Regions from separate parts of the Mesobacillus sp. LC4 genome, predicted to be linked through region 2. Evidence: predicted binding sites of a transcription regulator. Region 2 holds the regulator's gene; each other region holds the start of a gene.

Region 1 (8,169 bases), on a different contig from region 2:
TCAGACTTGAACTTTTACAGGGTTCGGACAATTGGAAAATTACCCAAAGTGAAAACCTTGTATTTGCAGGCCTTGGCACGAAAGAAGAAATGAATGATGTAAGGGACAAGCTTGTTTTAGTAGAACGGGGAAAGCTTACTTTTACCGAAAAAGCGAAGAACGCTTATGAAGCGGGGGCCATAGGGGTAATCATCTATAACAACACGAAGGGAACATTCTTCGGGAATCTGGAAGAAAGCCTGCCGATTCCAGTGGCTGCAATCAGTAAAGAAGCAGGATTGGCACTGAAAAAACAGTTCGATAATAACTCGACGCTGATCCGCATCCATTTAATAGAAGAAAAAGATATACTTGCGGACTTCAGCTCCCGCGGCCCGGTAACGGTCACATGGGAAATCAAGCCGGATATCGTTGCGCCTGGTGTGGCGATCAACAGTACGATACCAGGAGGTTACCTCCCGCTTCAGGGAACAAGCATGGCCGCGCCCCATGTTGCAGGTGCAGCAGCCCTGATCAAGCAGGCTCATCCCGACTGGTCACCAGCTGAGATCAAGGCAGCAATCATGAATACGGCCAAGGATATTACAGATCGAACGGGCAAAAGATACCGGACATTCGAGCAAGGAGCGGGAAGGATCCAGTTAGAGGCAGCGATCAATACCGAAACCCTTGTCAGTCCTGGTTCCCTTCAATTCGGTAAATTCCAGCTTGCCGACAGCATGCATGAGCACAGTGCGAAACTGACTGTTAGAAATACAGGCTCTACTGCTAGGACCTATTCATTTTCCATTCCAAAAAAAGAACAGGGAATAGATTGGGAGCTTCCGATGAGTTTCACTTTGGAACCGAACGAGGCGAAAGACGTAGAGCTCGCGATGAGTGCCAGCCCTTCCTTGCTAAAGGACAAGATCCATGACGGTGCCCTTCTTATAGATGATGGGAAAAATAAAATCAGCATCCCATACCTTTATGTTGTGGAAGAACCTGATTACCCACGGGTGATGGGCTTCGACTTCGCCCCTGCTGATAATGGCGAAGCGTACAGGTATGAAGTCTATTTGCCTGGTGGAGCAGAGGAATTCGGCATCGCACTTTTTGATCCAGATCAATACCGCTTCGTCGGATTCCTTGATTGGGGGAGAAAGCTGGAAAAAGGAATGGTCGGAAAAGAAATACCTATGGAAAAATTGCCGGAGGAAGGGATGTACCTTGCGAAAGTATTTGCCCGAAAGCAGGGCAGGGAGAGCACGATCGATACAATGATTTTTATCAGTAAAAGTGTAAGGGCCGAAGAACACGATTGAACCAGTGCATTATGTAAAAATGCAAGGGGCGGAGAAAGGTGACTCTCTTTCCGGCCCTTTATTATTTTCAATTTAATCCATGCTATCATTTGGAAAAAGTTGAGCTGAAATGCAATCGAAAATTAGTTTTTATAATATAATACTTAGATAGGGTTAATGGTATATATTCACAGTGAAAACTTTGTGAATTTTTTCACCCCAATGGATTGACATTGACTTTTGCCTATTGTATGCTTACAAAGGGCATAAAATGATAAGGTTTTCAATGTTGATATGCAAGCTTTTTTTGTGAAAATATTGTTTTTTCGAAAAATGATTTTTCACCCCCTGAAGCTCCCATTCTCATAAGCGAGGATGCGTTTTTTATGCGCCGAAACAACCGCCACCCTTTACAAGCGATGGCACTCATGTCCGCTATACTATCTCAATTGGTAGGCTCCATTTTAATTGGCATTTTCTCCGGGAGATGGCTTGACCGTACCTTTGGTACAGAGCCACTTTTCTTAATATTCGGATTGCTGATCGGTTTGGCGGCAGGTGTTTATGCCATGCTCCGCCTCATCCAACACTTCTTTTCGGGAGACTAGCCATCTATGGAAATCCAGGACTTGTTTATTCGCCAGCGCAAATACATATTCACCTTGTTGTCTGTATACGTACTCGGGTACGGCTTTACAAGCTATCAATCTGTTTTTGCGGGATTGATCTTTGGTACAAGCCTGAGCCTTTTTAATTTATGGCTGCTTGCGAGGAAAATGAACAACTTCGGGGATTCGGTGGTACAGGGGAAGAAGGTGCGATCGCTCGGCTCAATGTCGAGGCTTGCTACCGGAGCACTTGCTGTAATCGTTGCAATGGAATACCCGGATCACATAAACCTTGTGTTCACAATTTTGGGATTAATGACAGCTTACATTGTCATTATGATAGATTTTTTTGTCCAGTCTTTTCAATCACGTAAATAGCGGGGAAGAGAGGTGAATAATTGATGCATCATGAAGCTCCTTTAGTTCCATTTTTAGGACTTTATTTTAACCTGGCAAACATGCTGATGATTACAGTAGCAAGTGCTATAGTCTTCATCATTGCAGTACTTTCCACTCGTAAGCTTGCGATGAAACCGACAGGAATCCAGAATTTCATGGAATGGATCATGGATTTCGTAAAAGGAATCATCAACAGCACGATGGACTGGAAGGATGGGGGAAGATTCCATGTCCTTGGCATCACATTGCTGATGTATGTGTTTGTTGCCAATATGCTGGGATTGCCGTTCTCTGTCGTAGTCGACAATCAACTTTGGTGGAAATCACCAACAGCCGACCCAGTCATTACACTGACTCTTGCAGTCATGGTGGTAGGACTTTCCCATTATTATGGCGTCAAGCTTAAAGGTACAGCCGAATACGGCAAGGAATTCTTTAAGCCATTTTGGTTCATGTTCCCGATCAAGATCATTGAAGAGTTTGCAAACACGCTCACACTTGGTCTGCGTCTTTACGGTAACATTTACGCGGGTGAGATCCTGTTGGGTCTGCTTGCAGCCGGACTTGCAACTGACGCTGTCAGCACTTTGGCGGCAGCCGTTCCAATGCTTGTATGGCAAGGTTTCTCCGTTTTCGTCGGAGCAATCCAGGCATTTATCTTCACAATGTTAACGATGGTTTATCTCTCCCATAAAGTGAGCCATGACCATTAATATATACCTGTTCATTTAATGGACAAAACTTAAAAAACATTTTTTCATACATTAAAGGAGGAACTTTATAATGGGTCTTTTAGCAGCAGCAATCGCAATTGGTTTAGCAGCACTTGGTGCAGGTATTGGTAACGGTTTGATCGTGTCACGTACAGTAGAAGGTATCGCTCGTCAGCCAGAAGCTCGCGGTATGCTTCAAACTACAATGTTCATCGGGGTTGCATTGGTTGAGGCGATTCCTATCATCGCTGTAGTTATCGCGTTCATGGTTATTGGTGGTTAATCAATTATAAGAATTTAAGATGGCGAAGATCATTCCGCGCGAACCTTCGCCATTCTATTATGTCGGCTTTCTGCCGGTTCAATCCGGCGAGAGGCGACCTGAATTTGAATGTAAGCAATCGTTTGAAATAAAATCGGGCAAGCCCGGGATTTGGAACGGGAAGCCATAGCGTTGGCTTTTAAGCCAGGTGACGCTTGTTGGACCTTTTTAATCATGGTACAACTCTTGAAGGGAGTGAATCGAGGGTGTTAACAATGAATTCTTTAGTATTGGGAGCAACTGCTGAAGCAGGCCACTTGAACACAGGCGATATCTTGTTCCAGCTTGTTATGTTCCTTATTTTGTTAGCATTGCTTAAGAAGTTCGCTTGGGGTCCATTGATGGGCATCATGAAGGAACGTGAAGAGCATATTGCTGGCGAAATCGGAGCGGCTGAAAAAAGCCGTGCTGAAGCACAGAAACTTTTGGAAGAACAGCGTGAAATGCTTAAGCAGGCACGCACAGAAGCACAGGGCCTAATTGAAAACGCAAAGAAACAGGGTGACGTTCAGCGTGATGAAATCATTGCACTGGCACGCACTGAATCTGACAGAATCAAAGAATCTGCGAAGCTTGAAATTGAGCAGCAGAAGGAGCAGGCTGTTGCGGCGATCCGCGAACAAGTTGCTTCACTTTCTGTATTGATTGCTTCTAAAGTGATCGAGAAGGAAATCTCTGCAGCTGACCAGGAAAAGCTCATCAATGAATACATTCAAGAGGCGGGTAATGCCCGATGAGCAACTCGACAGTAGCAAAGCGCTATGCCCTGGCACTTTTTCAACTCGCTTCTGAAAAGCAGGCTCTCCCACAGGTTGAGGAAGAGCTTCGCACAGTAAAAGAAGTTGTTGTGAACAATCCGGAATTGACTGCATTTTTAAAGTCTCCGAAGCTTCCAAACGAGAAGAAGAAAGAGGTTTTGAAAACAGCTTTCGGATCTGTAAGCACGTATGTCCTTAATACACTGATGATTTTGGTTGACCGCCACCGCGAAGACCAGATCGCAGACGTTGCTGACCAGTTCATCGCCCTTGCGAATGATGCAAAAGGCGTGGCTGAAGCAAAGGTTTATAGTGTCCAGCCTTTGACGGCTGAGCAGGCTGAAGCACTTTCAGCTTCGTTCGCGCCGCAGGTTGGCAAACAGGCACTTCAAATTGAAAACATTGTAGATTCCAATTTGCTTGGAGGCGTAAAGCTTCGCATTGGAAACCGCATTTTTGACGGCAGCTTGCGTGGCAAGCTAGACCGCTTAGAACGTAAATTGCTAGGCTAAGATTCGTAGATAGGGGTGAAACTCATGAGCATCAAAGCTGAAGAAATCAGTGCGCTGATAAAATCGCAAATCGAAAATTATCAGTCGGAAATTCAAGTGAGTGATGTGGGTACAGTTATCAGTGTTGGTGACGGTATCGCCCGTGCTCATGGCCTCGACAATGTCATGGCTGGAGAACTTGTTGAATTTTCAAACGGCGTTATGGGTATGGCACAAAACCTGGAAGAAAATAACGTCGGTATCATCATCCTTGGACCTTTCACGGACATCCGCGAAGGTGACGAGGTACGCCGTACGGGCCGCATCATGGAGGTTCCTGTTGGGGAACAGCTTATCGGCCGCGTCGTAAACCCTCTTGGACAGCCAGTGGATGGCATGGGTCCAATCAACACAACAAAAACTCGTCCTATCGAGTACGCTGCACCAGGCGTTATGGACCGTAAATCCGTTCATGAGCCATTGCAGACTGGTATCAAGGCGATCGACGCTCTTGTGCCAATCGGCCGCGGACAGCGTGAATTGATTATCGGTGACCGCCAGACTGGTAAAACATCTGTAGCGATCGATACAATCCTTAACCAAAAAGGCCAGGACATGATCTGTATCTACGTTGCAATCGGACAGAAGGAATCAACTGTACGTAACGCAGTTGAAACTCTCCGTAAGCACGGCGCGTTAGATTACTCTATCGTTGTTACAGCATCTGCTTCACAGCCGGCACCACTTTTATACCTAGCTCCTTACGCTGGTGTAACAATGGGTGAAGAATTCATGTACAATGGCAAGCACGTTCTTGTCGTATATGATGACCTTTCAAAACAAGCGGCAGCATATCGTGAACTTTCCTTGCTACTTCGCCGTCCTCCAGGCCGCGAAGCTTACCCAGGGGATGTATTCTACTTGCACTCACGCTTACTAGAGCGTGCTGCTAAGTTGAGCGACGCTAAAGGCGCAGGTTCAATCACAGCACTTCCGTTCATTGAAACTCAGGCAGGCGACGTTTCTGCTTACATTCCAACGAACGTTATCTCAATCACAGACGGACAGATCTTCTTGCAGTCTGACCTATTCTTCTCTGGCGTACGTCCAGCGATCAACGCAGGTCTTTCTGTATCCCGTGTAGGTGGATCCGCTCAAATCAAAGCGATGAAGAAGGTATCTGGTACACTGCGTCTTGACCTTGCTTCATACCGTGAATTGGAAGCATTCGCACAGTTCGGTTCTGACCTTGACAAAGCGACTCAGGCTAAACTTAACCGCGGTGCACGTACGGTAGAAGTTCTTAAACAAGATCTTAACAAGCCGCTTGCTGTTGAAAAGCAAGTTGCGATCCTATATGCACTGACTCGCGGCTTCCTTGACGATATTCCATTGCAGGATATCCGCCGCTTCGAAGGTGAATTCCTTTCATGGTTAGACCACAACCATACAGATGTGTTAGACCATATCCGTTCAACGAAGGAACTTCCTTCAGACGACGATATGAGTGCTGCAATCAACGCGTTCAAAAAGACGTTTGCAGTTTCTGAGTAACTAGAAAAGCGGAAGCGCCTTGGTCAGCCCCGACAAGCGGTGGAGGACCAGCCGGTGAAGTCGTTCTTTGACTTCATTGGATGGACCGAAGCGACTCGAAGGGCTAGGCGCTGTAGCTGGACAGGTAGAATAAGTAGCAGCGCCAGCATTCCTTTTTAAAAAAGGACCTGGCTCCTGCTTACACTTGGACTAACAATCTTTTGTAAAAGGGTGGTGAGAACCGAAATGGCATCTTTACGCGATATTAAAAACCGTATTACTTCGACTAAAAAGACGAGCCAGATTACCAAGGCAATGGAGATGGTATCCGCAGCTAAATGGAACCGTGGAGTCATGAACGCGAAAGCATTCGTTCCTTACATGGAAAAAATCCAGGAAGTGACTGCCTCAATCGCAATGGGCAGCAAGGATTCCAACCACCCAATGCTGAACAGCCGTCCAGTCAAGAAGACGGGATATCTAGTAATCACATCTGACCGTGGACTTGCAGGGGCATACAACAGTAACGTCCTTCGCCAGGTTTACCAGACGATCCAGCAACGCCATAAATCAAATGATGAGTTTGCGATTATCGCGATCGGGCGTGTCGGCCGTGACTTTTTCCAAAGCCGTGGCATGAACGTTGTCCTTGACATCGTCGGCATTGCAGATCAGCCGTCCTTCGCGGAAATCCAGGATATCGCCAGCAACACTGTTGGCATGTTCTCAGATGGATCATTTGATGAATTATATATTTACTACAGTCATTACGTCAGCGCGATCGCTCAAGAAGTAACTGATAAGAAACTGCTTCCGTTAACGGATATTGGCGGATCTTCAACAAAGCTTACTTCTTATGAATTTGAGCCGAACGCTGAGGAGATCCTGGAAGTTCTCTTGCCTCAATACGCAGAAAGCTTGATTTATGGAGCACTGCTTGACAGTAAAGCAAGTGAACACGCTGCCCGTATGACAGCCATGAGAAACGCAACGGATAACGCAAAAGAGCTGATCAATTCCCTCAGCTTGAGCTACAACCGTGCGCGTCAGGCTGCTATTACCCAGGAAATCACCGAAATCGTCGGTGGAGCTGCAGCGCTCGAATAGATTTTTCAATGAAAATCGGGGATGTGGCTTAATGCTGCATCCCATCATGATGTATATATTTCAACTAGTACGATAGGAGGGAACAAGATGAACAAAGGACGCGTTCTCCAGGTTATGGGTCCGGTTGTTGACGTTAAGTTTGAAAGCGGCAATCTTCCAGAGATCTATAACGCTTTGAAAATTGTAACAAGCGATGCGGATGTGAACATCGAACTAACTCTTGAAGTAGCCCTTCACTTAGGCGATGACACAGTTCGTACAATCGCGATGTCTTCCACAGACGGCCTTAAGCGTGGCGTCGAAGTATTAGATACAGGTGCTCCAATCTCCGTTCCGGTTGGGGACGTAACACTAGGACGTGTATTCAACGTATTGGGTGAGTCAATCGACCTTGACGCTCCAGTTGCTGCTGATGCACGCCGCGATTCAATCCACAGGGAAGCTCCAACATTCGAACAGCTTTCAACTGAGGTTGAAATCCTTGAAACAGGAATCAAGGTAGTTGACCTTCTTGCTCCATATATCAAGGGTGGTAAGATCGGATTGTTCGGTGGTGCCGGTGTAGGTAAAACCGTTCTTATCCAGGAATTGATCAACAACATCGCTCAAGAGCACAGCGGTATCTCCGTATTCGCAGGTGTTGGTGAGCGTACACGTGAAGGTAATGACCTTTACCACGAAATGACTGACTCTGGCGTTATCAAGCAAACAGCGATGGTATTCGGACAGATGAACGAGCCGCCAGGAGCACGTATGCGTGTTGCCCTGACTGGTTTGACAATGGCTGAATATTTCCGTGATGAGCAAGGACAGGACGTTCTTTTCTTCATGGATAACATCTTCCGTTTCACGCAAGCAGGTTCTGAGGTTTCTGCCCTACTTGGCCGTATGCCATCAGCGGTAGGTTACCAGCCGACTCTTGCTACAGAAATGGGTAAATTGCAGGAACGTATCA
Region 2 (8,169 bases):
AGTCAGGGTCAGCAATGTGAGGGCTCAAAATTTGTATCGCAAGTTTGGATTCGAAGAAGGAGCTATTAGGAAACAATATTATACAGACAATATGGAAGACGCTTTAGTAATGTGGGTGAATTTATAATGACAAAAGACCAATTAATAATGGGAATAGAGACGAGCTGTGATGAAACGGCTGTTGCGATTGTGAAAAATGGACGGGAGATTCTTGCGAATGTCGTCGCTTCTCAGATTGAGAGCCATAAGCGTTTTGGCGGCGTTGTACCTGAAATCGCTTCTAGGCATCATGTTGAACAGATCACTCTTGTTCTAGAGGAAGCATTAGCCCAGGCAAAGGTTGATGTAAAGGACCTGGATGCGATTGCTGTTACAGAAGGCCCAGGTCTGGTAGGCGCATTATTGATAGGCGTTAATGCTGCCAAAGCACTGGCGTTTGCGAATGGAATACCACTCGTTGGTATCCATCATATTGCGGGCCATATCTATGCGAACCGTCTAGTTGCTGAAATGAACTTCCCGCTGCTGTCACTAGTCGTATCTGGCGGGCACACTGAGCTCGTATATATGAAAGAACACGGTCATTTCGAGGTAATAGGCGAGACAAGAGATGATGCTGCAGGGGAAGCGTATGACAAGGTAGCAAGGACATTGCATCTTCCATATCCGGGTGGTCCGCATATTGACAGGCTTGCCCATGAAGGAAAGGCAACGATTGACTTGCCACGTGCATGGCTCGAAGAAGGCTCCTATGATTTTAGTTTCAGCGGTTTAAAGTCTGCTGTGATCAATGTTGTGCATAATACCCAGCAGCGAGGTGAGGAAATAGCGCCTGAAGACCTTGCAGCTAGCTTCCAGGAAAGTGTGATCGATGTACTTGTCACTAAAACACAAAGAGCTGTTAAGGAGTACGGAGTAAAACAAGTTCTTCTTGCTGGAGGAGTTGCAGCGAATAAGGGATTGAGAGAAAAACTATCCACAGAATTTGTAGATTCGGATGTGGAAATTGTTATTCCTCCATTGTATTTGTGCACAGATAATGCGGCCATGATTGCTGCTGCAGGAAGTGTTATGTATGAAAAAGGCCAGCGAGCTGATTTAACTTTGAATGGAAATCCAGGTCTAGAGATTACTATCCACAACTAAAGTCGCAAGAGAAAAAAATGTTGTCAGACTCTTCTGTGGATATGTTAGTGTTTCAGAGGTTAATCTGTGTATAATGTGGATAAAATCAGCTATTTTTGTGGATAATGTGGAAAACTATCTGGATAAGCTATAAATCAGTCTTTACTATGTGAATAACTATGTGAACAAAAAGTCCCGGTTTTTAAATCGGGGCTTTTTTGTGGATTATTTGCGCTTTTTCATAGAATATTGTCGAAAATATGCTGGATATGTCATTTTAGGTTGCATGTTGATTTCACAGTGTTTATTCCAAATTGCTTGATTTTGTCGTATTTTTTGTAGTTAATCGGAATATCTCCGCCTATTGCTGCTTGAAAAGTGTCTTTTGAATACAATAACCGAAAATTCTCCGCTTATGAATTCTCTTACATACACGAAAATGAACAATGAATGATAATCGGGCATTCAAAAAATAAATACCGGACACATTCATGTCCGGTATTTCAATCATTAAGCCAGCTCTGTCCACTCTTCCATCAATTCATCGAGTGTCTCTTTGGCGGCTTCAATTTTGCTATTGATTTCTACAGCTTTTTCGTGATCCTGGAAGATTTCAGGGTCACAAAGCAATTCTTCATATTCAGCGACTTCCAACTCCAGCTGTTCAATTCTTGCTTCCACTTCTTCCATGCGGCGTTTGCGCTGGCGTTCGAGTTTTTTGGCTTCTTTGTCTTGCTGGTAGGAGGTCTTGTCCTGCTTGGAGTTATCCACAGCACTTCCCGCTGCTTTGGCAGCCTGTTCGGCCATGGCTCGCAGTTCTTCCTGCTCCAGCTTTTTCTCGACATAGTAATCGTAATCACCAAGGTATTCCGTTGCACCGCCTCGATCGAGCTCAAGGACTTTTGTGGCTATCCTGTTGATAAAATAGCGGTCATGTGAGACGAACAGGATGGTGCCTGGATAATCGATCAGTGCATTTTCAAGCACTTCCTTGCTGTCCAGATCAAGGTGGTTTGTCGGCTCGTCCAAAATTAAGAAATTCGAGTTCTGCAGCATCAGCTTGGCCAGTGCCAAACGTGCTTTTTCGCCACCGCTAAGGGTGGAAACGATCTTTAGGACATCGTCTCCTGAGAATAGGAAGTTCCCTAAGACGGTACGGATTTCTTTTTCAGATTTCAATGGGTATTCATCCCAGAGTTCATTCAAAACCTTTTTGTTCGAGCTAAGTTCTGCCTGTTCCTGATCATAGTAGCCAATCGAGACATTAGAACCGTATTGAATATTCCCTTTAATCGAAGGCAGTTTCTCCACGATGGTTTTTAATAAAGTTGATTTACCAACGCCATTTGGTCCAACCAATGCGGTACTGTCTCCACGTGAAAGATTGAAAAAGATATTTTCAGATACGATGTCATTGTGATAGCCGACAGATAGGGCATCAACCTTCATGACATCGTTCCCGCTTTGTCGTTCGATTTGAAAGCTGAATGAGGCAGATTTTTCATCTCCCTTGGGCCTGTCCATGCGATCGATTTTTTCCAGCTGCTTCCGACGGCTTTGGGCACGCTTGGTTGTGGATGCCCTGGCCAAGTTCCTCTGGATAAAATCCTGGAGCTTGAAGATTTCATCCTGCTGCTTCTCATACAGTTTCATGTCGCGTTCGTAATTCGCAGCTTTCTGATCTAAGTACGAGCTGTAATTGCCAGGAAACTTTGTCAGCTGATGGCGGGAAATTTCATAAACCTGGTTGACGACCTTATCAAGGAAATAGCGGTCGTGGGATACAATCAGGATTGCCCCGTTGTAGCCCTGCAAATACTGCTCAAGCCACGATAGCGTATCAATATCAAGATGGTTCGTCGGTTCATCGAGAATCAAAATATCCGGACGGGTCAATAAAAGTTTCGCCAATGCGAGTCTAGTTTTTTGTCCTCCGCTTAAAGTGGATATTTTTGTGGAATAATCAAAAGAATGGAAGTTAAGGCCGTGAAGGACGGAACGAATATCGGCTTCATATTGGTAGCCGCCTTTTTCCTTGAACTGGACCTGAAGCAGGTCATAATCTTTTAAAACCCTGTCGTATTCTGTCTGGTTAGAAAGAATGTCAGGATCCGACATCTTTTCTTCCAATCTGCGCAATTCTTTTTCCATGCTGTGCAGATAGTCAAAAACGGCCAGCATTTCATCCCAGATGCTTTTCTCGGATTCCAGCCCGGTATTCTGGGCGAGATAGCCAATCATCGTCCCTTTAGGACGGATGATTTCACCGCCATCATGGGATTCATACCCGGCAATGATCTTCAGCAGGGTTGATTTTCCTGCTCCGTTTCTTCCAACAAGCGCAACACGGTCGTTGGTCTGTATTTCAAACTTTATATTCGATAAAATAAGATCAGCAGCAAAATATTTTGATAGCTGATTAACCTGTAATAAAATCATTGTTTTCACCTCTATTGCCTTAGAGATAGTGTAACCCATTAATATAGGCACGGCAATATGTGCGAACTGCTATAGGTTATATGGTATTGAAATTTCACTATGTATTGTGAACACTGAAACAAAGTTCACACACAAGTTTGACAAAATAGTGTATCATTTGATAGAAAGGAGCTTACATATGGCAGAATTTACTCATTTTAACGAAGAGGGCAGAGCAAAGATGGTCGATGTCAGTGAAAAACCGGAGACGGTCCGTACGGCAGTCGCCCATTCAAGCATAACCGTGAATGAAGATATATATGTGAGAATCACTGAAAATAAAATGAAAAAAGGGGATGTACTGGCTGTCGCGCAGGTAGCAGGCATCATGGCGGCGAAAAAAACGTCTGAAATCATCCCGATGTGCCACCCGATTCCACTGACAGGGATTGACCTTTCATTCGATTGGGAGCAAAATGGAAATGACTATGTTTTAAATATCGCCGCAGCTGTAAAAACAAAAGGGAATACAGGTGTGGAAATGGAAGCGTTAACAGCAGCTTCAGCATGTGCGCTGACTGTTTATGATATGTGCAAGGCCGTTGATAAGGGCATGGTAATCGGAAAGACCTATCTGGTCGAAAAAACCGGTGGTAAGAACGGCGATTTCAAGAGAGAAGAAAAGTTGAGATAGAAATACGGACAGGGTGGAGGATGGAGAATGACGAATGATGCTATGAAGATTCCGCAGGCAACCGCAAAACGTTTGCCGCTGTATTACCGGTTCTTATTGAACTTGCATTCTTCAGGTAAGCAAAGAGTATCATCAGCGGAATTAAGTGAAGCGGTAAAAGTGGATTCAGCGACAATCCGCAGGGATTTTTCCTACTTTGGAGCTTTGGGTAAAAAGGGGTACGGCTACAATGTCAATTACCTGCTGACCTTTTTCCGAAAGACACTGGATCAGGATGAATTGACGAAGGTTGCCTTGATCGGAGTCGGTAATCTGGGAACAGCGTTTCTGAACTACAATTTTTCAAAGAACAATAATACGAAAATCGAGATTGCCTTTGACGTAGATCCAGGTAAAGTGGGCACGAAGATTGGTGACGTAGCAGTGTACCATATGGATGATCTCGACAAAGTTGTCGTAGAGGAAGGCATCCAGGTGGCAATTCTGACAGTCCCGTCTGCTGTCGCACAGCCGATAACAGACCGATTGGTGCAGGCAAATATCAAGGGAATCCTGAACTTCACGCCGGCGAGGCTGAATGTGCCTTCATCGATCAGGATCCATCATATTGATTTGGCAGTTGAATTGCAATCATTGATCTATTTCTTAAAGCATTACCCGACAGATACCGAACCAACAGAATCGGCAGAATAAAAAGTAGCTCCTTCAGAGGAAGGAGCTACTTTTTCTGTATATTCTTCAATTTGAAATGAAAAAGGATCATCCTGATGCCAGAACCAAAGTCGAACGTGGCAAGAGCCACTAGTAAGTAGCTGAAGAATCCCCATCCTGAATCGTTTACATTCTGGATGGCGAAATAGGTGAATAAGCTGCCTAACAAGATGTAGACAATGCCTGAAAATAAAGGCGATTGTTTCATAACTTAGAATCCCCCAATAAAACCTTGAATTTTCTCTGCTTCTTTTATCATTCTCTCAATGTCTTCCCTAAATACGGATTGAAGCAGGACAACCATTGTATTCATTGTAACATGGGCGATGATTGGCACGATGATCCGCTTTGTTTTTACATAAAGGAAAGCAAAAGTGAACCCCATTGCAGAGTACAAGATCACATGCTCTGGTTCCATATGTGCAAGCGCAAAAATAACAGAGCTGATCAATCCAGCGAAAAAGAAATTCATTTTCTTATGCAGGCTGCCGAAAATGATCTTACGGAAGACGATTTCCTCTAATATAGGGCCGATGATCGAACTGACCAAAATGACAACCGGGAACATTTCAATCAGCTTAATGATTTCCTGTGTATTCTCAGAGCCCATTTCGATGCCAAGCATATTCTCGATATTGGCGGCGATTGATTGCGCGAACAGTGCGAGGAATACACCTGCGAAAGCCCAGGCGGCTGAGCTTGCTGGAGAGGACGCATCACGTAAGTCCGCATGAGATCTGCGTTCTTTCCTTAAAAGCAAAAGCACGATGACTAGTGTCAGTGAAAAGCTGATCACAAGCCAGTATGGAATCGAGAGGGTCTCCATTTCCTCCAGGCTCTTTCCCATCGCAGCACCGGTGAAGGCGACAATCGGGATGCCAATCAGGCTTGAAAGCTGCATGACGATATAGGCGATAATGATGTACCAGTATTCCTTTTTCAATAGAAAAACTCCTTATCAATGCAGATAATGTATGTCCTGAAATTTTACGTAATAATAAGCCGACCTGTAAAATAAAATACGAGGACAGCTTTGGTTTGGATAGACACTGTCTTTATTCTACTAATAAATGATTGGAAAGTTCAAATTGTAGGGTCAGGAGAAAAAACGGTGGAACCAGGTTTTAATCATTTTGGAGAGCACTTGCGGGATAAGGTGAATAATTTTATGAAAAGGGTCGGAGGAAACATGATCTATTTGGAAACGCCAAGGCTGAAGCTACGTGACTGGTCAGCAGAAGATCTGGAGCACTTTGCAAATATGAATGCGGACCAGGAGGTCATGAAGTATTTTGCCAATACTTTATCAGAAGAAGAAACGCACCAATTTTATCAAAACATTATCTCCGAGTTGGAGGATTGCGGCTATGGGCTGTATGCTGTTGAAGTCAAGGAGACGAAAGAATATATAGGTTTTATAGGATTTCACAGGGCAACTTTCGAAGCGGATTTTACGCCGTGTATCGAAATTGGCTGGAGGCTCAAGAAAGAGTCATGGGGAAATGGGTATGCAACGGAAGGGGCTAAGGCTTGTCTGGAGTATGGATTCAATGAACTGGGCTTTAGCAAGGTCGTCAGTTTCACAGCTGAGATCAACAGACCTTCTATAAATGTCATGAAAAAAATCGGCATGAAGCCTGTCAAGACTTTTCAACATCCTAAAGTGGATAAGGGCAGTCCTTTGAGGAGGCATGTCCTGTTTCAAATAGAATGTTAAGACCGTCAGCAGAGAATTTTCCACGATTCGACAAGGGCATGGGAATCATAATTTTTTAAGAAAAAATCTTGCTTCACGCTTGCAAAAAAAATGGAGATTCATTATTATATAAATTGTGTTAGCACTCTATTGAGGCGAGTGCTAATAAAAATAATTTACATATAATTTGAGGAGGTTGTTTCACTTGATCAAGCCACTAGGAGATCGCATTATTATCGAGCTTGTTGAGTCTGAAGAAAAAACTGCAAGCGGTATCGTGTTACCCGACACAGCGAAAGAGAAACCTCAAGAAGGTAAAGTCGTAGCTGTTGGAACTGGCCGTGTCCTTGAAAACGGCGAGCGTGTTGCTCTTGAAGTTGAAGTCGGAAACCGCATTATCTTCTCAAAATACGCAGGCACAGAAGTGAAGTACCAGGGAACTGAGTATCTGATCCTACGTGAAAATGACATTTTAGCAGTAGTAGAATAATCACTGCGATTATAAACAGAACGTTAAATTAAAAATTCTGAGGAGGTTTTTCTACAATGGCAAAAGAAATTAAGTTCAGTGAAGAAGCACGCCGCGCAATGCTTCGCGGGGTAGATTCTCTTGCAAATGCAGTAAAAGTAACTCTTGGACCAAAAGGACGCAACGTGGTTCTTGAGAAGAAATTCGGTTCACCTCTTATCACGAACGATGGTGTAACAATCGCAAAAGAAATCGAACTTGAAGACGCATTCGAAAACATGGGTGCTAAGCTTGTTGCTGAAGTAGCAAGCAAGACGAACGACGTTGCTGGTGACGGTACGACTACGGCAACCGTTCTTGCTCAAGCAATGATCCGTGAAGGTCTTAAGAACGTAACTGCTGGCGCTAACCCAATGGGCATCCGCAAAGGTATGGAAAAGGCTGTTATTACAGCTGTTGAAGAGCTTAAGGCTATCTCTAAGCCAATCGAAGGCAAAGCTTCTATCGCACAAGTTGCGGCAATCTCTGCTGCTGACGAAGAAGTTGGCCAATTGATTGCTGAAGCTATGGAGCGCGTTGGCAACGACGGCGTTATCACAATCGAAGAATCTAAAGGCTTCACGACAGAATTGGATGTTGTTGAAGGTATGCAGTTCGACCGCGGATATGCATCTCCTTACATGGTAACTGATTCTGATAAGATGGAAGCAGTTCTTGAAAATCCATATATCCTGATCACTGACAAGAAGATTGGCAGCATCCAGGAAATCCTTCCTGTCCTTGAGCAGGTTGTACAGCAAGGCAAGCCATTATTGCTTGTTGCTGAAGATGTTGAAGGTGAGGCACTTGCTACATTGGTAGTCAACAAGCTTCGCGGAACATTCAACGCAGTAGCTGTTAAAGCTCCTGGCTTCGGTGACCGCCGTAAAGCTATGCTTGAAGACATCGCTGCATTGACTGGCGGTGAAGTGATCACTGAAGAGCTTGGACGCGACCTTAAGTCTGCTACAATCACATCTCTTGGACGCGCTTCTAAAGTTGTGGTTACTAAAGAAA
Region 3 (8,169 bases), on a different contig from region 2:
CCCTTTGCATCGCTTCTTGTTTCATGGGCAATCTCTTTCATGGCCTTTACCAGAATCCCTCCATCAACAAGTACTGCAACTGTCATGATAATGACATTCAGCCACAAATTGGAGGAAGCTTTCGGATGCTGAATCAACTCCCACCCTTTGATGACCGTTTCATAAGCCATAATGGAAATGATGATAACCGCTACCAGTACAAATAAGTTCACAACCCTGCCGAAACCGGTCGGAAATCGTTTAGTTGCTTCTTTTTCAGATATCGCACTGCCAATGAAAACAAAGAACTGATTCAATGCATCCGCAACTGAATGAAGTGTCGTCGCCAGCATCGTACCACTTCCGCTGATCACAGCAGCGACCCCTTTGATTACTGCGAGGAATGTATTCCCAATCGCAGCAATGCCAGAAGATTTATTTCCTCTTTTAAAAAACTCAACCATTGATGACATTTCTCCACCCGCTTTACTAGTTAAATATATTTTCCTTTACCTTTTCACATTTCGTTTAATTTTAAACATTTATTTGGATTTGCAGAAAGAATCCTTTGTGTAAGCAAAGCGCAAAAGAACCCATCAGGATTATATCCTGATGGGTTCTTTTCGAGAAAAATCATGTTCTGCTCTTAGAAGCTTCTCCGACTCTTTTATTATAGGAATTCCATTTTTGTTTCGCATTGATCCAGATATCTTCAGCCAGCAGCTCGATTCCGATTGTCGTGAGTGAGAAGATATTGGCATAATGCTTTTTCACTTCCCATTTCAATTCATGCTTTCCGCAAATGCTATATTTGTTCACTTCTTCCATTTCCTTACTGAGCAGAGCAAGCTGCTGATTTTTTTCTTGTTCGGGAAGAGCGACGATTGCATCGATCTTTTCAATATATTCAAGTGATTTCGCGATTTTTTCGTTCACTTCATCATGAGTCTTTTTGTCTACCAGGTCATATTTAAGTTTAAACGAATTGAGGTTCCTGGCAGATTCATAGGTTGATTGAACAATTTCATCCCTCGTCATATAATCTGTTTCAAAACTGAGCATATATTTCCATGATGGCTGAGTGATGGCCTTTCTATGGTCTTCGATACTATGGCAGAACTTCTTATACCCGTATTTTTCTGGATTTTCAAATGCAGGGCTTGCCGGGTCCAGGAATGGTGCAAGCGGCGCAACAAAGTATGATAGTCGTTTATCTCCGTCGCAGGCATTGTGTATTTCTTCGCAGAAGTCAACATTATCAAGAGCACTTTGATAGTCCTGGTGCGGAATGCCAACCATGAAAAAGATATCAATCTTCTTGCAGCTATGCTTCAATGCTGCCTGCAGCGTTTCAATCACTTTTGCGTTGGTACAGTTGAATTTGCCATTATATCGGCGAATCTTCTCATCATGTGTTTCCAATGTCAGTTCAATGCTGTACTTCGGAACCACCTTCTCAATTTTTTCGAAGAACTCCTCGTTCGCATATTGGAATAATTCAAATACCAGTTCATTCTTCAAGTTGATCTTGCTGAGCCTCTCAAAGAACTCATTCACATATTCCTTCCCTGCCTGGCGAATATCATGAAGAATGAAAATCGGTGCCCTGCTGAAGCGCTGAATGAAAAGTATGTCCTCTACCAGTTTCGCAGGCGAGCGTTTTGCCAGCACTTTACGGTTGCAGTTATCCTTGTATGATTGCTTTGAGCCCCCGCAAATCAAGCAGCCCTGAGTGCAGCCTTTCGCCGTGAGTATGGCCGTATTCGGATATTGCAGCCAGCCGTTATAGGGCAGTGGATCCAGGAAATTCTTATACTTGAAGACCGACTTGATCGTATACCGGTAACCAGGGATGTCAAATTCATCCAAGCTGTCCGGAACATGGCTTAATGGATTGTAAATAGGATTGTCTCCATCTTTCCATGTAAGGTTTGGAATGCCGCCAAGATGATGAGTTCCTATTTTAAAATGGTTGATCAAAAGGAGCATCAGTTTTTCTGTTGAATCTCCTCTCATGACAAAGTCTATGAATGGATATTCTATTAACTCTTTATGATAATAGGTTGCTGATAGACCGCCAAAAATCATCGGTGTTTCTGGATGAAGTTTTTTTACAATCTTCGCAAGTTCAATACTGCCATGAGCGTGCGGCAGCCAATGAAGATCAATTCCAAATGCACGTGTTTTGATTCTTTTCAATTTCTTTTCCACATCAAAGTTTTCATCCATCAGCATTCGATTGGCGATATTAATGATCTTCACGCGGAGGCCCTGGCGTTCTAAATATTCCGCAATGCTGGTCAGACCAATGGGATACATTTCGAACACAGGAGATGACGGGACGACGTCACTGATTGGGCCTGCCAGCAGGGCATTTTTCCGAAAATCGTAAACACTTGGTGCATGGAGAAGGACAAGGTCGTATTTCAAAGGACTCACCTCGAATAAAATATATACTATTAATCTGCCTGATAAAGGCAATGTATGATTACACCTTAATCATAACTCTCGACTAATTCTTCTAAGTCCTGGAAAGTGCAAGATTTTGTGAACAGCTGAACATAATCGATTTTAAACAGCCGGCAACCCTTGATAAATAAAGGGATTTTTAGTTTATGAACGTTTTGTGGATGGCATTGTGTTAATGTAAAAAAAAGACTGCGATATCGCAGTCTTTGGATACATTATTTTTCCTGCTGGACCATGAGGATTTCTTCCTCGACTCTGCCCAATTTTAACAGATGTGAATCAAGGCGTTTGTGGATTGTGCTGAATTCTGAGTTGTTCTTGACTTCCGCCTTGCTCAGCAATTCTTTTAACATATTTTCAATCTTGGCGCTTTGCATTTCTTCCATTCTTTCAAGAGCGTCCTTGATATCTGTTATATCAATCTGGTTTGATGTTACGCGATGCTCAATACTATCGACTTTCTCTAGACGTTCGAGCCTTTTCTCAATGCTTTCGGCTCTTTTATGCAATGAGTCAATTGAACTCTCAATACCTTTTATCAGATGAATGATCTCAGATAAACCTTCCATTTTGCATGGCTCCCCTTTATTTGGCTTAAGATTATTTTATCATCATTAATCACATCGATATGTTACAAAACTGGTAACAAAGCCGGTATTTGTTTGCAATATAGCCACATTTTAAAATCACTGAATCTCCAGCTCCATGATCGCTTCTTCAGCGCTTCGTCTGGACATATTGATTGAATTCCAGCGTTCTTCTGAATCCGTGAATTCCTGCTTTCTTTGCAGCAGCAAGTCTGAGAGACCAGGGTGGCCAGGATTAAGCTTATAAAGCTCCACAAGGCCCTCTACCCCTTCATAAGACAGCGAATTCAAATAATGTATATCGATTTTACCTGTTTCTGAGTATCTCTCCAAATTGCGTTCAACAACATACTCGTCAAGCTGGATGGTGTTGATTACGGTATAAAAAATGACTGCAGATATGATGTAAAAGCGAACAAGAGAGAGCCTTTCCATCCATACCCTCATAAGGGAATAGCATAAAATCACAAGCAGGAACACCATGAATGAATGGGCCAGTACTCTGGCAAAGGTAAATCCATAAGCTTCTTCATACATGAGCAGGCGTAAAAATGCTGAATACAGCATGACTCCGCTGAATGTAACGAGCAGGGAAAGAAGAGAGCGAATAGCAAGAGTCATAAATTTAGACGTTTTATCGACATACGAAACGATCGTAGAGATGATCAACAAATTCAGCATCGTTACAAAAAGAAGTTCAAAAAATCCTCTGCGCGCAAATTCAGCATACGTATATCCCGCTTTTAAGGTTTCACCGAAAAAGTATTGAAATTGTACTGCTACAAATAATAAATAAACGATATTCAATAAAGTGAGCACCGTCAGGCTGATCACGCTATCCCATGCTATTTTTCCTGTTGCCTTCGGGTCTTCCGCAGGAACCGGCTGCTTATTCCTTAGCACCTGAAAGAGACCAAAGATCGCAAAAGTGAAAATGATGACCGCAATCGTCCGCAGTACTTCCTCCTCGATTTTCAATCCTAAAAGCCAGCGAGGGAATTCACCTAGAAGATCTCCGAATTGTTGGTCAGCAGAGACAAGCAGGTTGAGGATCACAAACAATAGCGGTAATGAAATGCCCACCCCAATCAGTACTTTTCGAATCGTTGCACTCTTGTTTTCTTCAAGCCCTCTTACAGAAAATTTAGCGACATGCATTAAAAACCTGTAGACATAGGCTATTGCTTCCCCAACTGTCAAAAAGAGCTTTTGAACGAATGGCCATCTGTGCCACTGATTATGAAGCGGATAGGTAACAAGCACCAGTTGAATAAGAACCATTACAGGGATCACCAAAAAATTCAACATATATAAAATCATATTCGAATGCAGGAAAAAGCTGGAGGACAAAAGCCAAATGGAAGCAACCATCAAAAGTCCAAGCTTCTTATTTGTAAAGGTGAATGAGCGATATCTCCAGAAAAATACAGCATAAAACACTGTAATAAACACTGGATATGACAAGCCGATGATTCCATGCAAGAAAGACCTTTCAGCCAGAACTCCCAGAGCAAGACAGACCAGAAAAAAAATCCCGTCCCCTTTTTTCAATTTCAATTCCATTAAAATCTCTCCCTTTTACCTAGAATAACTAGGTATATGATCAAAAAAACGCCTTATAATTCTATGTACATAGATATTCTATGTACATAATTAAAAAAATTAGATGGAAGCCTTTTTCCCCCATCTATATCCAAGCCAACAAATTGGATACAATAACGCTGTGAAAAGAATACATATAAAAATGAATGCAGGACTCAGCAGCGGCTGGAACCAGTCATGCGGAATCAGCTTGAGCAATGTCAGGTTCATGAGAACAATATTCGGAAGGATGGAAAGGATAAATGTCTTCTTCATCAAGCTTCTTCCCTTATGGCCAAATCCTTTGCCAATCTCATATCCTAGCAGGGCCCAAAAGAAAAGATATAACAAGATAATCACGGCAGGTATGGATGTGAGACTTTGCCACGCGATATCAATGAAAGGGAAATCAAAAAGGTTATGCACCAGGGTCAAGGTGATGCCTCCAACAAAGAAAAACAGATTGGCACTAATGAAAACCCATTGAGTTTTCATTGGTGTCGTCGATAATTCTTCCCGCCAGCATTCAGCAATCTCTTCCGGTGTCCCCAACCTCGAATGAATTTCCAACCTAATATCCGCCCATTCGATGTCCTTAAGCTCTTCAAGCATCTCGGTAATATGGTTATCGTACTCAGCTAAAATTTGTTCTCTGTCTCCATGCTTCCCTAAGTGCCTATCTAGCTCCGCGAGGAATTCAGTCTTTAACTGGATCATTTTTTGTTCTCCTGATCACTTTGTTCATGACATTGACGAAGTGCTGCCACTCTTCTGTTTTCTCTATAAGGACTTCTCTGCCTTCATCAGTAATCCGATAATATTTCCTAGCTGGGCCTTTTTCCTGCTCCTGCCAATAAAATTCAATGTATTCCTGTTTTTCAAGCTTATGCAATGCTGGATAAAGCGTTCCTTCTTTTACCTGCAGACTATGGTCACTTCGCTTATCCAATTCTTTCACCAGCTCATAGCCATACATATCGCGTTCATTCAGCAGTTGAAGCAGCACCAATGATGTGCTCCCTTTTAAAAGTTCCCGATTAAACATCCTATCACCTACCTAGTAATAAAAGGTACCTATCGGCATCATAATATAAATTGGTGGAATTTGCAAATAAATATTAAAAAGCAGACTGCATTTTTTCGCGAGTCTGCTTTTAAAAGTTCACTAATTGCTTCCCGATGTTGCCTTCAAGCCGATGATCCCTACTAGAATGAAGCCTACAAACATCAGCCTCATAAGGTTGCGCGGCTCTCCAAACAACACAATCCCTAGAATGACTGCCCCTGCCGCTCCAATTCCAGTCCAGATGGCATATGCAGTGCCGATTGGCAATGTTTTAACTGCCATAGACAAAAAGTAAAAGCTTATGGCCATCCCGATCAGGGTGATCAACGATGGAACAGCTTTTGTGAAACCTTCTGTATACTTCAGGCCAATGGCCCAAACAACTTCAAATATACCGGCAATAACTAAATAAACCCAAGCCATGCTAACACTCTCTCCTTTCATGAAAAAACCCGGGAGATATCACTGGATATCTCCCGGGTTTTTATCCCTCCGTGTACACAGGTATTCCTGTGCGCCCTCTCTCGGACCAGTCCAGCGATAGCTGCGGAACCCTAGAGGACTTTTGCTAATAAGAATAGTACCATAATCAAGACAGTCAGTCAAAAAGGCATCAGGTCTCCTGAAGCTCTCTGTTCATCATCGTCTCATATTCATTAGATGGCAGTGGCGGTGAGTAGAAATATCCCTGCACTTCCTGACATCCCAGTGATTTTAACAGGTCAATCTGCGATTCTGTTTCAACCCCTTCGGCAATCACCTTTAACTTCAGGTTCGTTGCCATTGAGACAATCGTGGAGATGATTTCACGGTTTTCCTGGGAGTGCGAAATGAAGCTCTGGTCAATTTTCAATCGATCGACTGAAAGCTTGCTTAAATAACTCAATGAACTGTACCCTGTTCCAAAATCATCAATGCTGACCTCAATTCCGATTTCCCTTAATGCCTGGAGCTGCTCATTGATACTGTCTTCCTTTTTGATCATGATGCTCTCAGTTACTTCGATTTCGATCAATTCGCCATAAAGTCCATATTCTTTCAGTGCATGCTGCATGAACTTTACGAAATCCTCCTGGTAAAAATGAATGATCGAGATATTGATGGAAGTCCGGGGAACCTCGAACCCCTGACTCTTCCATTTGACAAGCTGGCTGAACACCTTCCTGATGATCAGCCTCTCAAGAGGTACGATCAAGTTTGCTTCCTCTGCAATCGGGATGAACACGCCAGGAGGAACCATTCCATGTCGAGAATGCTTCCACCTTGCCAGAGCTTCAGCCCCGGTTATCACATTTGTTTCTGCATTATATTTAGGCTGGTAAAAAACAGTGAGAGCATCGCTATTAATCGCGTTCCGCAATTCATTCTCTAGCTCAAACTTATTCAGGTTGTTGTCCACCATGCTTTGGTCAAAAAATTGGAAGTGATTCGCACCGTTTTCTTTTGCCTTATACATCGCCATATCGGCATACTTCAGCAACAGTTCAAGATTATTCGTATCTTCTGGATACCTTGAGATACCAATACTCGCGGTGATCAGGAATTCCATCCCTTCCGCAAAAAGCGGACTCTGGAATGCATGGACAACATTCCTGGCAATCGATTCCGGCTTGTGTCCTCCAGTTACAAGAATGGCGAATTCATCTCCGCCAATTCTGGCAATGAGGCATTCCCCGGGCACAACTTCTGAAAGTTTCCTGCCAATCTGCACCAGTATCTTATCACCAAACGAATGGCCAAATGTATCATTGATTCGTTTAAAACGGTCAAAATCAAGGTAGATCAAGGCAAACACTTCATCCTTGATAAATTGCGCACCCATCACTTTCTCCAAATTCCGTCTGTTAGGCAAATTGGTCAATTCATCATGATAGGCTAGATACTCAATCATTTTGTCTGCTTTCTTCTGTTCTGTTATGTCCCTGACGACTCCAAAGACACCCACCGTTATGTTCTTGACAATGACCCTCACGGCTGTAATTCTTACGTCGGCGTAAGTTGAATCCGCTCTTTTCAAAGTGGTTTCAATCAATTTGGTCTCACCGCTGAGCACTTTCATGAAGTAATTCCTTATTTTCTTTTCTTCCTCTCTGCCCCCTATCAAATCAATGAAATGAAGGCCAACCAATTCATTATCTCCATAGCCAGTCAGCTCTACCGCCTCTTTATTGACACTTAAAATATACCCTTGCAAGTCAACCCTGAATACAGAATCAGGATTATGAGTGAACAAGGATAAATGAGACTGGACGTTCTTCATGATCAGTTTTTCGCCAAAAAGGTCCGGGACGAGGATGAATAATAAATTGGCACAGGCCATATACACGAATGGCGCCAGGAAAGAATGTATTCCGTTTCCATCCGTAATGGCCATCATTGAAGTCAGGACGATATACGGAATACCCGCCAATGCCATTCCGCCAAGTACGCTGCCTGCGTACTTATACTTTTTTACAAACTCATAAATATCCTCGTTCGTAATCTGCA
Region 4 (8,169 bases), on a different contig from region 2:
GGCGCAATTACTCCTTCTGGAAAAACAACTACAGCCTGCTGCAGGATTACTCAGATGGACAGTTTTCAGGAGTGGAAGTAGAGGATTTCTACCGAGCTGTCAATGAGTCCAAGCCAAGCTTGATCAGGATCGAGGCAGATGAGCTAACATATCCGCTGCATGTAATGGTCCGATACGAGATTGAAAAAGGCCTATTCAATGATGAAATAGAAGTAAAAGATCTTCCGCAGATTTGGAATGACAAATATGAACAGTATCTTGGCATCAGGCCCAAAAATGATGCACAGGGTGTCCTTCAGGATGTCCATTGGGCTGGAGGCAGCTTTGGTTACTTCCCATCATACGCTTTAGGCTATATGTATGCAGCGCAGTTTAAGGATGCCATGCTCAAAGACTTGCCTGACTATGAGGAACTCCTGGAACAAGGGAATCTTAAGCCAATTAAAGAGTGGATGACTGAGAAAGTCCACAAGCATGGAAAAATGAAAAAACCACTTGAAATTTTGACTGATGTTACTGGTGAGGGACTCAATGCCCAGTACTTAGTGGATTATTTATACGAAAAATACAATAAAGTATACCAGCTGGTCTAGTAAGATCCTATTTGACAAAATAAGATGGCAGTCTTCCTGCCATCTTTTCTGTGTGGTGAAAATATGTACGGGAAATTGCCATATTTTATGATTGCTTTTGCTGCGGCAATGTGGGGGCTTATCGGCTTTTTTGTAAAAGGCCTTACGAATGCTGGATTCACTGCGATGGAAATTGTGGCAATCAGAGTGATGGCTGCTGCCATTATTTTGATTTTGGTGGGAATAGCTTTTTATCGAAGCCATTTAAAAATCAGGGTGAGAGACTTGTATCTTTTTGTGGGTACAGGGATTTTAAGCATTGTGTTTTTTAATTGGTCTTACTTTACGGCAATCAACCTGATGAACATCCCGATTGCAGTAGCTTTACTCTATACTTCTCCTGCTTTTGTTGCCGTTTTATCCTTTCTTTTCCTGAAAGAAAGCATTAACAGGAAGAAGCTGTTGGCGATTGTCATGACAGTCATTGGCTGTACACTTGCCGCAGGCGTTACAGGGCAGGGGGGAATATCGTTTTCTGCCTCCAGTATGTTTATTGGCCTAGGGGCAGGCTTCGGCTACGCTCTTTACAGTATATTTGGCAAGATCGCATTAAGGCGCTACCATCCTTTTACGGTAACATTGTATACATTTCTGGTAGCTTCGGCTGCCCTCGTTCCGACAACTGGCATTGTCAGCAAAACGGATGTCCTTTTTGCTGGGGATGTGTGGCTTTATGCGATAGGATTAGGGGTTTTCCCGACGGTGGTTGCCTATTTTGCTTACTCCTGGGGCCTTGAAAGAACGGAAAGCAGTACTGCGGCAGTAGTTGCTACACTAGAACCTGTCATTGCCACCATGCTGGGAATACTGGTGTATGGTGACAGGCTGGGCGGTCTTCAGTTGCTCGGGACCTCATTGATTATACTATCTGTAATATCTATTAATATCTCATTTCCGAGCAAGAAGCATACAAAGCACTTCACTGTGTGATTCAGTCTCTTTGAAGTGGGGAAACGAACTATTATAATAAATGTGCCGATAAACAGTGAAAGGAGCCTGGTTCATACCCAAGCTCCTTTTTACTATTGTAATCAAAGCGCTATTTATTTTGAGGATAAAAGTATATAAATTAGGGGGCAACTAGACAAAAGATTATGTTTTGTGATAAATTATTACAGTAAAAATCCTTTTGATAACTACATATTTTTAAATCGATGAAAAGGAAAGTAGTTTTTGCTATATTCGATAGCGAGCTGGGGACGGTGGAAGCCTGGTGATGAAGCATAAATGAAGAACACCTTTGAGTTCTAACCGAAAGGGATTACTTGAGTAGGCTTAGACGTTTCCAGCACGTTATAGCCTGGGATAGCAGTAGTAAGTTGGTCATTTAATGACAATTTGGGTGGTACCGCGGAAGTTCAGCCTTTCGTCCCTTTTTTGGGGATAGAAGGCTTTTTTTATTGCAAAAATTTCCTTGAGGAGGCTAATTATGATTAAAACCGTAGTAAAAGATTTATACAGGAATCAAGAAAATTTCAAAGACCAAACTGTTCAAATTACAGGATGGATCCGAACTCTCCGTGATTCTAAAACCATTGGCTTTATGGAGCTAAATGATGGAACTTTCTTTAAGAGTGTACAAATTGTTTTTGAAGAAACCCTTGATAACTTCAAAGAAATTACAAAATTGCCTATTAGCTCTTCTGTATTAGTAGAAGGTGAATTTGTACCAACTCCTGACATGAAACAGCCTTTTGAAATTAAAGCGACAAAAATTGTCGTCGAGGGATTATCGAATACAGATTATCCAATACAAAAAAAGAGACATACTCTTGAATATTTGAGAACAATCGCTCACTTACGTCCGAGAGCCAACGCCTTCTCAGCTGTTTTCAGAGTAAGATCTCTTGCATCCTATGCCCTTCACAAATTCTTCCAAGACAAGGGGTTTGTCTATGTACATACACCGATTATTACCGGAAGCGATACTGAAGGAGCAGGAGAAATGTTCCGTGTGACAGCAATGGACATGAACAAGCTTCCAAAAAACGAAGACGGAAAAGTGGATGACAGTGCAGATTTCTTCGGCAAAGAAACCAACTTAACCGTGAGCGGCCAATTAAATGTCGAAAGCTTTGCTCTTGCTTTCCGTAATGTGTATACCTTTGGTCCGACATTCAGAGCAGAAAATTCCAATACAGCACGACATGCTTCAGAATTCTGGATGATTGAGCCGGAAGTTGCCTTTGCAGAATTACCGGATATCATGGACCTTGGAGAAGAAATGGTCAAGTATGTCATTGATTACGTTTTTGAACATGCACCGGAAGAAATGGCCTTCTTTAACAGCTTTATTGATAAAACGCTTATCGAAAGATTACAGAATGCATTAGAATCCGATTTCGGAAGAGTTACTTATAGCGAAGCTGTTGAATTGCTAAAGAACTCAGGCAAGGAATTTGAATACCCAGTTGAATGGGGTACAGATTTGCAAACCGAGCATGAACGTTACCTTAGTGAGGAAATTTACAAGCGTCCTGTCTTCGTAACCGACTATCCGAAAGACATCAAGGCATTTTATATGCGAGCGAATGAGGATGGCAAGACAGTTGCCGCAACCGACCTTTTAGTTCCTGGAATTGGCGAGTTAATTGGCGGAAGTCAGCGTGAGGAAAGAGAAGAAGTCCTCGCAGAACGAATTAAGGAACTTGGTATGTCTGAAGAAGATTACTGGTGGTATCTAGAGCTTAGAAAATACGGAAGCACAAAGCATTCTGGCTATGGAATCGGATTCGAACGACTTGTTATGTATCTAACAGGAATGAAAAACATCCGTGATGTCATTCCATTCCCTCGTACACCGGGAAATGCAGAGTTTTAATTAAATAGTTGTAAAAAATAGGATGCCTAGGCATCCTATTTTTTAGGTTCAATACTGTATAACAATAAAAAACAGGGTGTGAAACCTTTTATGATTTCATACCCTGTTTTAGTTACTTTTTACTTCTAAACTCAAGAAGAGAATTATTAGAAGAACTTATATCCCTTAGAGCCTATCGGTGCATTTTGGATCATATCGATGAACGGTATTGTGTAAGCGAATAGGATTAAAAGGACAGTGATGCCAAGCCATAACTTCCAGTTTTCAAATACCATCGGAGTCTTCTCAGCTTGATCAGCAACCTCTCCGACAGGGAATTCTTCATCACCTTTAGGTGCGAAGAACGCAAGATTGATGAAAATGTAAAGCATCAGTATGATTCCTAGGAACAAGATCGATCCACCGACTGCCTGTGCGACCTGGTAAGGAATCCACTCAGCAGCTTGTTCTGCACCGCCGTAAGTTGAGAATGATGAACGTCGCGGAGCTCCAAGCAGGCCTGCTGCGTGCATTGCACCGGACATGAAGGTCATACCGATTGCCCAGACAATCCCCTGAATAATTGCTAGTTTATTCATAGCCTTTGTTAGTACCCTTCCAGTAAGGTGAGGGACTAGCCAATAAGAAATTCCGAAGAAAGTCAGGACGACTGAAGTCGCAAGTGTCAAATGGAAATGGCCTGTAACCCAGATGGTATTGTGTACTACCTGGTTCAACTGGTGGGATGCGTTGACTAGTCCGCCAGCACCAGCAGGAATGAAAGCTAGCATTCCGATAAATGGTACTGCAAAGCGTGCATCGCCCCAAGGAAGCTTTTTTACCCAGCCGAATAGGCCAGTAGAGCCTTTTGAACGGCCGAACATTTCAAATGTCGCAAACAACGAAAATGCAGTCATCAATGATGGGATGACAACAAGGAATGTCAAAATAACCTGGAGGAATTTCCATGCTGGGTCAATACCTGGTTCCATCAACTGGTGGTGGAAACCAACAGGGATTGAGAATAACAGGAATAGGATGAAAGACATCCTTGCTAAAGAATCAGAGAAAATCTTTCCCCCGATGATCTTTGGCACGATCGCATACCAGGCCATATATGCAGGCAACAGCCAGAAATATACAAGCGGATGTCCGAAATACCAGAACAATGTACGGCTGACTAATACATCTACCCGCTCTACTAGGCCAAGTGACCAAGGAAGCAGTTGGAATAATACAGTGGCAGCAACACCGATTGTCGCAACAATCCACATAAGCGTGTTTACAAGTGACATGAAAGTCAGCAATGGACTAGGTTTTCCTGGATTTGCTTTTCTCCATGAAGTGTAAGCCATAATCAGTGCGGCGCCGTCAATCCAGCTTCCGACGATGACAAGCGTAAGTCCTAGGTAAAAGAGTGCGTGTGCTTGTAAAGGTGCGTAAAATGTATAAAGAACAGAAGCCTGGTTCGTCAGGATCATGACAGCAGCCATTACGGTACCAATTGTCATTGTCCAGAAACCAATCCAGCCAGTCAAACGTTGTTTATCTGTTAATGTACCGGATGTTTTGCTCACTAAAGCGAGCTGGAATCCCATAATGAAAAATGTAGTTAAAACCAGTCCGAGTACAACACCATGGACGGTGAGGATTTGGTAATATCCAGTCCATGAAGGCAGTTCGAATTTTCCTGAACGGACGAGTGTCTGGAGCAAACCTGCAAGCCCGCCAATTGCAAGAGCGATGAAAGCGACATAAAAGTGGGCCATTGCCAATTTGCCGTCTCGGCGGTCTACTTTTGGATTAATTAATTTCGTAGTCATTATTCAACCACCTCGATTTTAGACGTCATCATGTGGTGGCCGACACCACAATATTCATTACAAACAATCAGATAATCGCCAGCTTTGTCGAATGTTGTGACGAACTCACTGATATACCCAGGCTCAAGCATCATATTAATATTTGTTCCTGCCACCTGGAATCCGTGGATGACGTCTTTGGTAGTCGCGATTACTTTCACTTTGGCTCCTTTTGGAACCTCAATTTGTCCAGGATTGTAGGAAAATGCGGAGGCTACAAAGACAAGTTCGTAATCCCATTCTTTTCCTTCTACCTTCTTCAGGCCAGGCTCATCGAAAGGTGCTGTAGTATCTACCTTTTCAGGATTGATTGTTGCCAGGCAGCTTGGTGGCTGGTTGCCTAAATAAAATGCGCTGACTCCAATAACAGATAGAAATACGATTAATGTCGTAATTCCAAATATAAGCCAGATCTTTTCAAATTTATGAATATGCATAACTTGTTTCTCCCCTTTTGGTCTCTCTTAAAAACGATTAACAAATAATAAATAAACGCCTACCCAAGTAGCGATTAAAAAGAATCCTAACAAGAACACAGATGCAAGTGTTCCTTTCAAGGAAGATTGTTCTTCCACCTTCGTATGTGTTTTCTTCCCAATTCCAGGCTGAGCCATCCCGGTCCACTCCCTTCGTAATTAAATGTTCGTTAATAATTGATGAGTACATTCTCATAATACAAAACAATTTGGAAACGTAAATATGGTTTCAGACAGTTCACAAATTGTTCATACCTGACATATTTACTATGTTAATGGTGAAAACGCGTCAATACAGTGATTTAAGTCACATGGAACGAGGGGGAAATGTGAAGAATTTGTGAATACACCCATGTGAAACCATGAGCAAAAGTGCAAACAAGCAAAACGAGATGTGACAGAACGACTTGACATTTTTAAAAATAGGAATCACTAATCTGAACTTAAGCGAATAAACTAATATAAAATGTGTCGATCAGGAAGTGGTATTCATGAAGAAGTTTTATTGCGAACATTGCCGCCTCATATATGATGAAATGAAAGTATGTAATATATGTGGAGGAGCAGCCGAAAAACAAATCTGGATTGAGGTACAAAAGCAATCCAATGAAAAATAGCACCTGTTTTGGTGCTTTTTCTATCTGCCATGCTGTATTTGAAACTAATTAAGGAAATTTATCAGTCGAGAATTTCAATTGAATGTCAGGCGGCGAAGCCTGAATTTTCCGCTTTATATGGTAAAATGGAGTCAATTTAAAGCGGGGGGATGATATGAATGTTTTTGCCATCATTTGATTTAGAAGGGAAAACAGCGATAGTGTCAGGTGCTGGAAGAGGGATCGGCAGGGCGATCGCTATTGGTCTGGCTGAGGCTGGAGCAAATGTTGCCTTACTTGCACGAACGGAGGAAAATCTTAAAGAAACATCTTCGGTAATTGAGAAATTAGGAAGGAAAACTCTTGTGCTGCCGACAGATGTGACCAAAAGGGACCAAGTACATAATTCGATTTCTGCAGTCAGTTCCGAATGGGGAAAGATTGATATTCTTGTCAACAATGCAGGAATGAATATCCGTTCAAAAGCTTTGGAAGCTACAGATGAAGAATGGCAAACAATCATGGATACCAACCTGAAATCAGCCTTCATGATGTCCCAGGAAGCGGGAAAAATCATGAAGGAACAAAATGCAGGGGGAAAGATCATTAATATCGCCTCTGTTGCCGGACAAGTAGCGCTCAGGACGGGTGTCGTCTATGCAGCGACTAAAGCAGCCCTTATGCAGATGACAAAGGTGCTCGCTATGGAATGGGGACAGTACGGAATTAATGTGAATTCAATCGGGCCATGGTACTTCAAAACGCCGCTGACAGAAAAATTATTGGCCGACGAAGCGTATGTCCAGGATATTCTCTCAGTAACGCCATTGAAGCGGATCGGGGAGTTGCCAGAGCTTGTAGGGCCTGTTGTATTCCTGAGTTCCGATGCGGGGAACTATGTGACAGGGCAAACATTATTCGTTGATGGCGGAATGACGATCCATGGATTTTGATTGCCTGGTGTATGGTACCTAGTGTAACAAGAAGTTCGAGTACTGCACTGTCCTCAAGATGCTATTTTTTAAGGTAGAAAACTTTAAAAGCGGGTGGATTTACTTGCAAAGAGAAATCTTGTGCTTGAAAGGTACCCTTATAGAGAAGAAATTCCAGGCATAAGGGTCTCATTCAGAGTGAACGGCACTCTTATAGAGGAGAAATACGGTGCATAAGGGTCTCGTTCGAAGTGAACGGCACCCTTATAGCGAAGAAATCCCATCCATAAAGGTATCATTGGCGTAAACGTTACCCTTATAGCCGGTAAACATTAACCGAAATATATGCGATTGACTTAAAAACGGTAAAAGCAGAGACTAAACATTGAAATCCAATGTCAACTGGTAAAGATTTTATAATGTATAAGGCCTCAGTGCATTGTATAATGAACTTGCACAGCAACTCCTTCAAAACGTTAGCTTTCCCTTATTGTGGGGAAGGCTTTTTTTTCGTTTCAAAGTCATAGACTAGTTTGACTGTATACTCTCCGGGTAAATGGAAAAAGTAACCGTACATAGATGTGAGGAGAGTATAAACATGCCGAGAATTATATCCATCGCAGAAGCTGTGCCGCCTTATTCTATAGAGCAGGATAAGGTAATGGACTTTGCGGAAAATCTTTTCAGTGAATCCTTTAAAGACATCAAAAGGCTGATTACCGTTTTTCAGAATGGTCAAATAGAAAAACGCCATTTTGCCAAAGATCTTGAATGGTTTGAACATGATCATACATTTGAAGAGAAGAATGATGCCTATATTGAGGCAGCTGTTGATCTTGGGGCAAAAGCCATTTCAAATTGCCTGAAAAAC

Evidence for each region. The regulator Rex, encoded in region 2, represses fermentation and respiration genes when NADH is low (regulators of the CRP and FNR family bind a similar motif). The targets are predictions, from matches to a motif close to TTGTGAAATATTTCACAA.
Region 1: the regulator Rex is predicted to act here: its motif matches at 1,486-1,503, upstream of AB5I83_RS07890 (AtpZ/AtpI family protein).
Region 3: the regulator Rex is predicted to act here: its motif matches at 2,525-2,542, upstream of AB5I83_RS13625 (TIGR04190 family B12-binding domain/radical SAM domain protein).
Region 4: the regulator Rex is predicted to act here: its motif matches at 6,098-6,115, upstream of AB5I83_RS02875 (cytochrome c oxidase subunit 2A).

The regions. Positions count from the first base shown of each region.
Region 1 is NZ_JBGCUB010000002.1:250,470-258,638, forward strand. Features, by position in the region: gene AB5I83_RS07885 (S8 family serine peptidase) at 1-1,304, shown strand, start outside; gene AB5I83_RS07890 (AtpZ/AtpI family protein) at 1,670-1,891, shown strand; gene AB5I83_RS07895 (ATP synthase subunit I) at 1,898-2,269, shown strand; gene atpB (F0F1 ATP synthase subunit A) at 2,293-3,003, shown strand; gene atpE (F0F1 ATP synthase subunit C) at 3,074-3,286, shown strand; gene atpF (F0F1 ATP synthase subunit B) at 3,541-4,062, shown strand; gene AB5I83_RS07915 (F0F1 ATP synthase subunit delta) at 4,059-4,595, shown strand; gene atpA (F0F1 ATP synthase subunit alpha) at 4,620-6,128, shown strand; gene AB5I83_RS07925 (F0F1 ATP synthase subunit gamma) at 6,354-7,214, shown strand; gene atpD (F0F1 ATP synthase subunit beta) at 7,302-8,169, shown strand, end outside.
Region 2 is NZ_JBGCUB010000014.1:2,048-10,216, forward strand. Features, by position in the region: gene rimI (ribosomal protein S18-alanine N-acetyltransferase) at 1-127, shown strand, start outside; gene tsaD (tRNA (adenosine(37)-N6)-threonylcarbamoyltransferase complex transferase subunit TsaD) at 127-1,146, shown strand; gene AB5I83_RS22560 (ABC-F family ATP-binding cassette domain-containing protein) at 1,636-3,564, opposite strand; gene moaC (cyclic pyranopterin monophosphate synthase MoaC) at 3,743-4,237, shown strand; gene AB5I83_RS22570 (redox-sensing transcriptional repressor Rex) at 4,265-4,930, shown strand; gene AB5I83_RS22575 (YdiK family protein) at 4,956-5,156, opposite strand; gene AB5I83_RS22580 (CPBP family intramembrane glutamic endopeptidase) at 5,160-5,891, opposite strand; gene AB5I83_RS22585 (GNAT family N-acetyltransferase) at 6,138-6,665, shown strand; gene groES (co-chaperone GroES) at 6,850-7,134, shown strand; gene groL (chaperonin GroEL) at 7,191-8,169, shown strand, end outside.
Region 3 is NZ_JBGCUB010000004.1:49,724-57,892, reverse strand. Features, by position in the region: gene AB5I83_RS13630 (cation diffusion facilitator family transporter) at 1-452, opposite strand, end outside; gene AB5I83_RS13625 (TIGR04190 family B12-binding domain/radical SAM domain protein) at 613-2,409, opposite strand; gene AB5I83_RS13620 (hypothetical protein) at 2,664-3,017, opposite strand; gene AB5I83_RS13615 (DUF4153 domain-containing protein) at 3,135-4,598, opposite strand; gene AB5I83_RS13610 (HAAS signaling domain-containing protein) at 4,698-5,333, opposite strand; gene AB5I83_RS13605 (PadR family transcriptional regulator) at 5,314-5,661, opposite strand; gene sugE (quaternary ammonium compound efflux SMR transporter SugE) at 5,782-6,105, opposite strand; guanidine-I (ykkC/yxkD leader) riboswitch at 6,154-6,251, opposite strand; gene AB5I83_RS13595 (sensor domain-containing protein) at 6,296-8,169, opposite strand, start outside.
Region 4 is NZ_JBGCUB010000001.1:554,838-563,006, forward strand. Features, by position in the region: gene AB5I83_RS02850 (carboxypeptidase M32) at 1-593, shown strand, start outside; gene AB5I83_RS02855 (EamA family transporter) at 657-1,562, shown strand; T-box leader at 1,778-2,009, shown strand; gene asnS (asparagine--tRNA ligase) at 2,062-3,453, shown strand; gene AB5I83_RS02865 (b(o/a)3-type cytochrome-c oxidase subunit 1) at 3,600-5,255, opposite strand; gene AB5I83_RS02870 (cytochrome c oxidase subunit II) at 5,255-5,731, opposite strand; gene AB5I83_RS02875 (cytochrome c oxidase subunit 2A) at 5,759-5,908, opposite strand; gene AB5I83_RS02880 (SDR family NAD(P)-dependent oxidoreductase) at 6,546-7,319, shown strand; gene AB5I83_RS02885 (type III polyketide synthase) at 7,897-8,169, shown strand, end outside.